DNA from 3 places in the Kitasatospora atroaurantiaca genome. Region 2 is predicted to be linked to each of the others. Evidence: riboswitches for the same ligand, from Rfam matches in the RefSeq annotation. Region 2 holds a riboswitch; each other region holds the start of a gene.
The links. Region 2 has a riboswitch for cyclic di-AMP ahead of FB465_RS05360 (transglycosylase family protein). Riboswitches for the same ligand answer to the same signal wherever they lie in the genome.
Positions count from the first base shown of each region.

Region 1: linked by a shared signal. The riboswitch ahead of FB465_RS19570 (M23 family metallopeptidase) and the one ahead of FB465_RS05360 (transglycosylase family protein) in region 2 are both predicted to bind cyclic di-AMP.
Region 3: linked by a shared signal. The riboswitch ahead of FB465_RS08040 (C40 family peptidase) and the one ahead of FB465_RS05360 (transglycosylase family protein) in region 2 are both predicted to bind cyclic di-AMP.

Region 1 covers NZ_VIVR01000001.1:4,247,228-4,250,490, forward strand. Annotated here, with positions in the region: gene FB465_RS19550 (TetR/AcrR family transcriptional regulator) at 1-174, opposite strand, end outside; gene FB465_RS19555 (alpha/beta fold hydrolase) at 174-995, opposite strand; gene FB465_RS19560 (tautomerase family protein) at 1,115-1,321, shown strand; gene FB465_RS19565 (YiaA/YiaB family inner membrane protein) at 1,336-1,626, opposite strand; cyclic di-AMP (ydaO/yuaA leader) riboswitch at 1,843-2,007, shown strand; gene FB465_RS19570 (M23 family metallopeptidase) at 2,020-2,835, shown strand; gene FB465_RS19575 (hypothetical protein) at 2,896-3,263, opposite strand, start outside.
Region 2 covers NZ_VIVR01000001.1:1,174,929-1,178,191, forward strand. Annotated here, with positions in the region: gene FB465_RS05355 (hypothetical protein) at 1-694, opposite strand, end outside; cyclic di-AMP (ydaO/yuaA leader) riboswitch at 1,020-1,180, shown strand; gene FB465_RS05360 (transglycosylase family protein) at 1,165-2,331, shown strand; gene FB465_RS05365 (hypothetical protein) at 2,451-2,651, shown strand; gene FB465_RS05370 (hypothetical protein) at 2,777-3,263, opposite strand, start outside.
Region 3 covers NZ_VIVR01000001.1:1,791,727-1,794,989, reverse strand. Annotated here, with positions in the region: gene FB465_RS08050 (NYN domain-containing protein) at 1-56, shown strand, start outside; gene FB465_RS08045 (C40 family peptidase) at 248-1,273, shown strand; cyclic di-AMP (ydaO/yuaA leader) riboswitch at 1,630-1,782, shown strand; gene FB465_RS08040 (C40 family peptidase) at 1,793-2,839, shown strand; gene FB465_RS08035 (C40 family peptidase) at 3,061-3,263, shown strand, end outside.

The DNA.
Region 1 (3,263 bases), 3.1 Mb from region 2:
GATCAGACGGCGGAGTTCGGCCAGGCCGCCGGTGACGTGCTTATAGAGGGAGGGGGTGGCGACGCCCGCCCGGGTGGCAACGGCGGCCAGGGTGAGCGCTTCGGCGCCCTGTTCGTCGATCAGCTCCAGGGCATGGGCGACGACGGCGGCGGGGGTGAGTCCGACCCTGGGCATCAGGCGACCTCGTGCAGGAAGGGGAGCAGGGCATCGGCGGTGGCCTGCGGGAACTCCGCCATCGGGTAGTGCCCGGCACCGTCGATCATCACCTTACGGGCCTTCAGGGCCTGGGCTTGGCGCTCGGCGACCGCGGCCGGCTTCGGGAAGTCCGGGTCCTTGCTGCCCATGATCACCAGGGCGGGGCAGCTCACGGCCTCGCTCCAGCCGACCGGGGACGGGTCGCCGTCGGCGTAGCCCTTGGTGGCGACCTTGCGGCCCGGGGTTCGCAGCGCGGCTACCAGCGCCGTGCGGTACTCCTCGAAGTCGGCGGGCTTGGCGGTGGGATAGGCCAGCTTCTGGTACCTGCCCCAGATGGCGGGGAAGCGCAGGGTGGCGGCGCCGAGCGTCTTGGCCAGGCCGCGCTGGAAGGCGTTCTGCGGCAGGTTCTCGATGAAGGCGTCGATCAGGGCGATGCCGGCCACCCGCTCGGGGGCCTGGCCGGCCGCCCTGACCACGGTGGCGCCGGTGTAGGAGTTGCCGACCAGGACGGCGCGCTCGATGCCCAGGTGGTCGAGGAGGGCCAGCACGTCCTCGGCGATCGCGGCGGGGGAGTAGTCGTCCCAGGCGATCGAGGACTCGCCGAAGCCGCGCAGGTCCATGGTGATGACCCGGCGGCCGGCCGCCGTGAGCAGCGGGAGCAGGTGCCGGTACGCGGTGCGGGAGTCCCACATGCCGGGGAGCAGCACGACGGGGGTGCCGGTCGCGGCGTCGGTGTCCTTCGCCGAGTCGTCGAAGGCGAGCCGGCCGCCGGGGATGTCGAGGAACTGGGTGCTGGTCATTGCGAGCCTCCTTGGGCGTCTGCTGATAGCCATAAAGCTATGGCTAATAGCTTTAGCCGTCAAGAGGGCGCGCGGTGGATGTTGTACGGTGCGGCGGAGTCGAACCCCGAGGAGCCGTCATGCCGTTCATCAACGTCAAGCAGCTGGCCGGCCGAAGCGATGAGCAGAAGGCCGAGATCGCCCGCGAGCTCACCGCGACCTACGCCCGGATCACCGGGGTGAAGCCGGAGAACATCTGGGTGGCGATCGAGGAGATCCCCGCGCAGAACTGGTCGGCGGGCGGCGAGACCTACGCCGAGAAGGCCCACAAGGCCGCGGAAAGCTGAGACCCCTCGGAGGTCTAGATGCCCTCCACCTTGAACGGGTCGTGCTCGGCCAGCAGCTTCTCCAGCCGGGCCTGGTCGACCCGGGTGGTGATCTCGCCCGCCTCCTGGCGGTCCCGGATCACCTTGGCGAGCGTGAACGCCGAGGTGATCTCGTACAGCAGGCCGACCGCCAGGAAGGCGCGCATCCAGGCGCCGACCGGGAGGTAGGCGATCCCGAGAGCCAGGGCCGAGGTCGCGAGGGCGAAGGAGATGACGGCCTGGACGAAGTACGCGGCCGTCGTGCGTGACTGCATCGGTGCGTTCATGCGTGAAAGGGTCCCCAACTCCCCTTCACAACACATGAGTACGGATACTCAATTGCCGGTCACCCGCTGTCACGACCGAGCTGGCCAATCGTCACAAATCGCCCATCCTGCCCCGGGGGCGGTGTACTCCGTCCCTCAAGGCGCTTGGAATCACGGGCTCCTGGGATTAACGTCTGATAACGCAGCGCGGTCGGCAACGCCGTACCCGAACGGCACCGTGCGCCGTCGCCTAATCCTCAGGGCCCGCCCGAAAGCGGCAGGCCCGGGAGCCGGGGAACCACCGTTCCTTGGGGTGAATCGGCCGGGCCCCAGAACCCGGCCGTAGGAGACCTTCCTGCTCCGAACCCGTCAGCTAACCCGGTAGGCGCGAAGGAAGGAAAGGAGCGCGCCTCCGTGGCGTCGACGCACTCCCCCGCGAACCCCGCGGCAGCCACCCAGCTGCTCGAACACCCCTGGCCGCAGGCCGCCGACGCCGCCCGGCACCGGGTTCCCCGCCAGCCGCGCAGCGCCGGTCCGCTGATCGGCGTCACCGCGATGGCCGCCTCGCTCGGGGCCACCGGTTTCGCGGCCGCCGGCCAGGCTGCGGCCGCCACCCCGGCGCCGGCCGTCTCGGCTCCTGACGAGGCGTCGGGCAGCGCCCTTGCCGCCGACCCCGGCCTCGCCCTCGCCGCCCGCATCCAGCAGCAGGCCGACGGGCAGCGCACCGCCGAGGAGTCCGCCCGGCTCGCCGCCGCCGAGGAGGCCGCCGCCAAGCGTGCCGCCGTCCGGCAGGCCGAGGCCCGGGCCGAGGTGGGGCCGGAGCAGGCCGGACCCGGTACCTTCACCCTGCCGACCGCCGGGTACACCCTGACCGCGCACTACGGCCAGTCGGCCTCGTACTGGGCGCACCTGCACCCCGGTCTCGACTTCACCGCCCCCACCGGCGCCCCGGTCACCGCCGTCGGCGCCGGCACCGTCACCTCGGCGGGCTGGTCCGGGTCGTACGGGTACCGGGTGATCCAGACCCTGCCCGACGGCACCGAGATCTGGTACTGCCACCTCTCCTCGATCACCGCCGCCTCCGGCACGGTCGCCCCGGGCGCCGTCCTCGGAAAGGTCGGTGCCACGGGCAACGTCACCGAGCCCCACCTCCACCTGGAGGTCCGCCCCGGCGGCGGCGCGCCGATCGACCCGCTGGAGTGGCTGCGGGCCCACGGCGTCAACCCCTGACATACGGAGAGCCCCGATGCGTCCACCGGCCGGTGGACGCATCGGGGCTCTGTCGTGGGATCAGGAGGACGGGGTGATGCCCCAGCCGTAGTTCGAAGCCAGGCCGAGCTGCCCGACGACGGTCTTCGCGGTGGCCCTGACCGCCAGATCGTACTTGTCGGTCGCGACGACCGAGACCGTCGCGCTGCCGTTGACGGCCTTCACGGTGCCGCAGCCACTCGGCCCGCAGTAGACGAACGAGTCGACCTGGTCTCCCGGCGCGGTGCTCGCGGTCGTACCGGTGATGGTCAGCTTGACCGTGTCGCCCTGGTGGATCTCCTTGGCGTCGGTGGCGACACGGGGATCGTCCGGAACGCCGAAGGTACCGACCTTGAAGGTGCACGGGAGGCTCGGCTCCGAGGCGTGGGTGCCGTCGGTGCTGTACGTGT
Region 2 (3,263 bases):
GGGCCGAGAAGCCCTCGGTGTCGGGGGCGGCCGTGGGGGTGACGGCGAGTTCGTCACCGACCCGCCAGCCGGTCGGGGCGGCGGCGAGGGTGATGGCGGTGTCACCGGCCTTCAGCGGGCCTGCGGCCCGGACCCAGGCCGTCCTGGCGGCGCCGTCCAGCCGGAGGTAGCCGGCGCCGGTGACCCAGAGGCCGGTGTCGGTGTCGACGAGCGTCATACCGCCGCCCTTGAACCGGCGTTCGTCGACGCCGGGGAAGCGCAGGGTGTGCACGGCCGTGTCGGCGGGTGCGAGGGCGAGGCCGCCCTTCACCTCGACGTTGCCGGCCGAGCTGAGGGTGATGGTCTTCTCGGCGGCGAAGACCAGGGAGCCGGAAGCTTCGATCAGCAGCGCGGCGACGCTCGCGTCGGTGTCCAGCACCACCCGGTCGGTGATCCTCACGGCCGTCCCCGGCCCCGGTACGGCTCCGCCCCAGCCGGCCGGGTCGGACCAGCGGCGTCCGCTCTGGTCGAGGGTGGGCGCGGGCCGGCTCGGCGGCGGCGGTGCGCTGTGGGCGTGGGTCGCCGCGGCCGGGGTCTCAAGGGTCGCTGCCGGGCGCTCCGAGTCGCCCAGCGAGCGGCGAAGCACCTCCTCGGCGCCGACGGCGGCGGCGACCGTGCCGACGGCCAGCCAGGCGAGGACCCTCCTGCGACCCACCCGGCGGGGGTCTTTGGTCCCTGGACCGGGCTCGGGTGGTTCCTCCTGAAGCGCCATGATCGACTAGCCCTCCCCCAGGCCGCATACCGGCTCCGTCGTCTGAAGCATAGGCAAGTCCCGGAGGGGGCTGGGGATTTGCTCGAAAGCGGCCGATTCCGACCGGGCCGACCAATCAAGTTCGGACACGAAGCTACCGGAAACGATCTGTGACCCAGGTCACAGGTGTTTGCAGTTTCAACTTAAGTCTGTCTAACGTGCTCCCCTGTTCGTGGTCACACGGACCCACTCATCCGGAACGCCGAGTCCTGCCGCCGGGTGAGTCGGCAACGCAGAAACGCACCACGGCAGGGGCGGGGGAACCAGGTAAGTCGCCCGGAGGCGGTCCTCGGACCGACTCGGGGCTTGGGGTGAAGCCGTGCTCAGCACGGCCGGGCAACTCCAGCCCGAATCCGACAGCTCACCTCGCAGGCGTGGGAGAGGAACGCATCTTCATGCTGCCCGTCAACGCCACCACGCGTACCCGCCGACTGATCGCCGCCACCGGCGTGGTCGGCCTCGGTCTCTCGATCCCGTGCTTCACCGCCGGCGCCGCCTCGGCCGCCCCCGTCTCCACCTGGGACAAGGTCGCCCAGTGCGAGAGCAGCGGCGACTGGAGCATCAACACCGGCAACGGCTTCTACGGTGGTCTGCAGTTCACCTCCAGCACCTGGGCCGCGTACGGCGGTCACCAGTACGCCGCCCAGGCGAACCAGGCCACGAAGGCCCAGCAGATCTCCGTCGCCGAGAAGGTCCTCGCCGACCAGGGCCCCGGCGCCTGGCCGGTCTGCTCCGTCAAGGCCGGTCTGACCAAGGGCGGCGCCCCCGCCCAGGTCGACACCAGCTCCTCCTCGTCCTCCGCCGCGGCGTCGCGCTCCGAGACCCGCGCCGCTGCCCCCAAGGCCGCCCCGCAGGCCGCCGCGCCGAAGACCGAGGCCCCCAAGGCCACCACCACCACGGACAAGACCTACACCGTGGTGTCCGGCGACTGGCTGTCGACCATCGCCCAGAAGAACAACGTCGAGGGCGGCTGGCAGAAGCTGTACGACCTCAACAAGTCGCTGCTGACCTCGGGCCCGGACCTCATCTACCCCGGTCAGAAGCTCGCGCTCGGCACGACGACCACCACGGCCGCCGCCCCGCAGCAGGCCGCTCCGCAGGCCGCCGCGCCGAAGCACAGCACCACGACGACCACGGCCAAGCGCGCCACGACCTCCGCGGTCAAGGCCTCGAACGTGACCGGCAGCAAGGCCGCCGCGATCAACTTCGCGCTCTCCAAGGTCGGCCAGGCGTACGTCTACGGCGGCAGCAGCAACGGCGGCTGGGACTGCTCCGGCCTGACCCAGGCGGCCTTCCGCGCGGCCGGCATCGCGCTGCCCCGCGTGGCCGCCGACCAGGCCGACGCCAGCACCCGCGTCTCGCTGGACAACCTGCAGCCGGGCGACCTGCTGTTCTGGTCCAGCAACGGCAGCAACTCCGGCGTCCACCACGTCGCCCTCTACGTCGGTGACGGCAAGTACGTCGAGGCCGCCAACCCGCGCGCCGGCGTGAGGACCGAGACCATCAGCAACTGGGCCCCGGACTTCGCCGGCCGGATCTGACGCCTCGGAAGTACCCGCAGGACACTGCCCCCGGAGAACTGGTCGTCTCCGGGGGCAGTCCCCTGTCCCCGCCCGGCCGGGCGGGGCATGCTGCTCTCCTGCCCCGAGGAGGAGTCGCCATGGCCCAGATCACCGTCACGCTCGATGCCGACCTCGCGATCGAGGTCATGCTGCTCTCCGGCACGAAGAACCCGCAGGACGCGGTCGAGCTGATCGTCCGTGACTTCCTGGCCAGGGGTCGCCGCACCGAGGCCCGTACCGGCGACGCCGCCGACGCGCAGCGCGCCGACAGCCCGAAGCCGATCGCCCAGGAGGGCTGAGAGCGGGCAACCGCTCAGGATCGGGCTACCCCAGGGGGCGCGGGGAACTGCGCGAGACCGGAAGGCAGCGACCTGCGCCCTCCCGCTTCGCGCAGTTCCGCACGCCCCTGGGGCACCCCGCAGCATCACTCACCGACGGACGGCTTGCCCGCGATCGCGTCGTAGACCCTGATGCGCAGACGGCGCTGCCAGCCCTCGCGCTGTTCGCGTGCCCGGGCCCGGGCGTCCTTCCGACTGCCCTCCGGGTAGCGGGCCCGCGCCCAGGGCGAGCCGGGGCGGGCCAGCCGGAGGGCCCCGACCACCGCGAAGATGGGCACCAGCATCCCGATCAGCCCGGTGAAGGCCTTGCCCTTGCTGAGCGCGACCAGCGCGAAGCCGGCGTTGACGACGACCGTGCCGGCGTACGTCCAGCCGGAGGCCGGGGCGCCGTCCGTGGAGGCCTGGTCGACACCGAACGGTGCCGCGCCGAGCAGCAGCAGTCCGCAGACCGCCGCGCCGAGCACCACGGTGTCCACCGAGAGCCGGCCCTCCTCGGACCAGTAGACGTCCCGCAGGTGCAGGATCAGCGCGAACTCGTCGAGTACGAGCGCCGTGCCGATGCCGAACAGTGCG
Region 3 (3,263 bases), 620 kb from region 2:
CGGGCGCCCGTCCGGTGGCGTCGATTCTGCTGCTCAACCGGCTGGCCCGGTCCTGAGAAGTCCTGATGGCTGGTCAGCGTGGCGTGGCCGGGATGTGTCGGTCCCGTGAATTCCCCTCTGCGGCAAGAAGTTCGTAGAGGTAGGGGAGTGGCGCGAAGCTGTGATCTTCACTAGGGTCTGGCGTCAAACCTATTTTCCGGACTGTCACTCGATTGGGTGAGTCCAGCAGGAAGAAGGAGCTAGACCCTTGGCCTCCCACCGCCGTCCCAAGCAGCCGAGCCGCGCGCGGGTCTCCGTGCTGACCGCTGCCGCAGCGACCGCGGTCGCCCTGTCCGCGCAGGTGAGTGCCCACGCGGCGCCCGCCCAGCCGAACAAGGACGAGATCAAGGCCCAGGTCGACAAGCTGCTCGAGGAGCAGGAGCAGGCCTCCGAGAAGTACAACGGCGCCAAGGAGCGGGCCGACCAGCTGCGCAAGCAGGCCGACCAGCTGCAGGACCAGGTCGCCCGCGGCCAGGACCAGATGACGCAGCTGCAGAGCGGCCTGTCGGCGGTGGCGGGCGAGCAGTACCGGGCCGGCGGGATCGACCCGTCGGTGGCGCTGATGCTCTCCTCCAATCCGGACGGCTACCTGGCGCAGGCGTCCAGCGCCGAGCAGGTCACCGAGACCCAGGCGCAGACCCTGAAGTCCCTGAAGGACCAGCAGCGCCGGCTCGACCAGCAGAAGCAGGAGGCCGCGGCCACGCTGGCCGAGCTGGACCGCAGCACCAAGATGCTGAACGACGCCAAGGCCGAGGTCCAGCAGAAGCTCCAGGAAGCCAAGACCCTGCTGAACAAGCTCAGCGCCGCCGAGCGTGCCGCCATCCTGGGCGACCGGGCCTCGCGCAGCGACTCCCGCTACGACATCAGCAACCTGCCGGACCCCGGTGGCTACGCCGCCGTCGCGGTCAACGCCGCGATGAGCAAGCGCGGCGCACCGTACGTCTGGGGCGCCACCGGCCCCAACAGCTTCGACTGCTCGGGTCTGATGGTCTGGGCGTACGCCAAGGCCGGTGTCTCGCTGCCGCGTACCTCGCAGGACCAGGCGACCGTCGGCACCCGGGTGCCCTCGCTGGCCCAGGCCCAGCCGGGCGACCTGGTCATCTACCACAGCGACGCGCACCACGTCGGCATGTACATCGGCAACGGCCTGGTGGTGCACGCCCCGCACACCGGCGACGTGGTCAAGATCATGGACGCCGACGCGATGCCGATCAAGACCATCCGTCGGGTCTGACGCTCAGTCTCATATCGGACATTTGGCTACCGTTCGCCACATCTGACGCACGGTGACACGCGCGGGCCCACCGAAATGTTCCTGTGATCCGGAACACGTCCGGTGGGCCCTTTCGCGTCCATATGATGAGAATTCATCAGCCGAACGTGCTTTTTCCGTCACCCTCGGTCGTAATCACAAGCGAACTTGGCCGTCATTCCGACTTTTTACCTACAAGGATTTGAACGGATCACGGTTTCGTTACTAGGGTCATGCCTCGAGCCACCGCACAGTCGATCACCCAGCCTGGGTGGCGGCGGTGGCTACCGCCGAGTCCGAGAAACAGCGGGGCAGGTCAACTGTCCTACGGGGAAGCCCCGGAAGGGGTGCTGTGGATCGGAGCCGGGGAACCACGTTCCTCGGGGTGAATCGGCGCCAGGTCGGCAGTCAGCTGCCGGTGAGGCGTCGTAGGGCATCTCTTCCAGCCCGAACCCGTCAGCTCACCCGGTAGGCGGACGTAGGAAGAAGGAGTCCGCCTTCGTGGCGTCCCATCGTCGTCCCAAGCCTGCCAGCCGTGCCCGCGTCTCGATCATGACCGCTGCCGCCGCAGCGGCCGTGGCCCTCTCCTCGCAGTCCGGTGCACACGCCGACCCGGCGCCCACCAAGGACGAGGTCAAGGCCCAGGTCGACCAGCTCAACGAGCAGGCCGAGCAGGCGACCGAGAAGTACAACGCGGCGACGGAGAAGCAGCAGACCCTGCAGAAGCAGGTCGGCAACCTCCAGGACCAGGTGGCGCGGCAGCAGGCCGAGGTGAGCACCCTTCAGGGCAGCCTCGGCGAGATCGCGGCCGAGCAGTACCGCAGCGGTGGGATCTCGCCGACCGTCCAGCTGATGCTCTCCAGCAGCCCGGACTCCTTCCTCAGCCAGGCCGGCTCGCTGAACCAGCTCGGTGCCAGCCAGAGCGACGCGCTGAAGACCCTCAAGGACCAGCAGCGCCGGCTCGACCAGCAGAAGTCCGAGGCGCAGTCCAAGCTCGCCGAGCTGGACGCGACCACCAAGGACCTCAAGGCCAGCAAGGACGAGGTCAAGGGCAAGCTCGCCAAGGCCAAGGCCCTGCTCGACTCGCTGACCCAGAAGGAGCGCGACGACCTCGCGGCCGCCGAGGCCAAGGCCGCCTCCAGCTCCCGCGCCTCGCGCGACCAGACCCGCGTCGACCTGAGCAACGTGCCGTCCGGCTCGTACACCGCCAACGCGATCGCCGCCGTCCAGAGCAAGCTCGGCGCCGACTACGTCTACGGCGCGGCCGGCCCGACCAACTTCGACTGCTCGGGTCTGATGCAGTGGGCGTACGCCCAGGCGGGTGTCTCCATCCCGCGTACCTCGCAGTCGCAGGCCTCGGCCGGGACCAACGTCGGCACCAACATCGCCAACGCCAAGCCCGGCGACCTGATCATCTACTACAGCGACATGCACCACGTCGGCATGTACGTGGGCGGCGGCCAGATCATCCACGCCCCGCACACGGGCGCGGTGGTCCGGTACGAGTCCGCCACGGTGATGCCGATCGCGGCCATCGTCCGGGTCTGATCCCGTACTCCTCCCCGCAGGCCCGGCCCCCTCATGGGTGCCGGGCCTGCGGCATCTCCGGGTTCGTCGAGCTGATGTCCGATTAGGGGTCAAATATTCGGTGTTACGGGGGTTTGGACTAGATCGCTGTGACTCGCTAACGTCTGCCCCCGGACCTCCGCACGGACGGCCGCCCATCCCGGGCGGCGGCGGTGGCCCGGCCGCAGGAATGGAGTCGCCGCATGTCGATGCACCGCCGTTCCCAGCTGCCAGGCGCACACCGGCTGGCCCGTGCGCTGGTACTCACCGCAGCCGCGACCACCGCGCTCGGCATGGCGGTCGGCGGAAGCGCCCAGGCGGCGCCCGCCGCGCCCGCCGAGCCGCCCTCCAAGAAGGACGTCAAGGCCCAGGTGGACCAGCTCTACGACGAGGCCGAGCAGGCCTC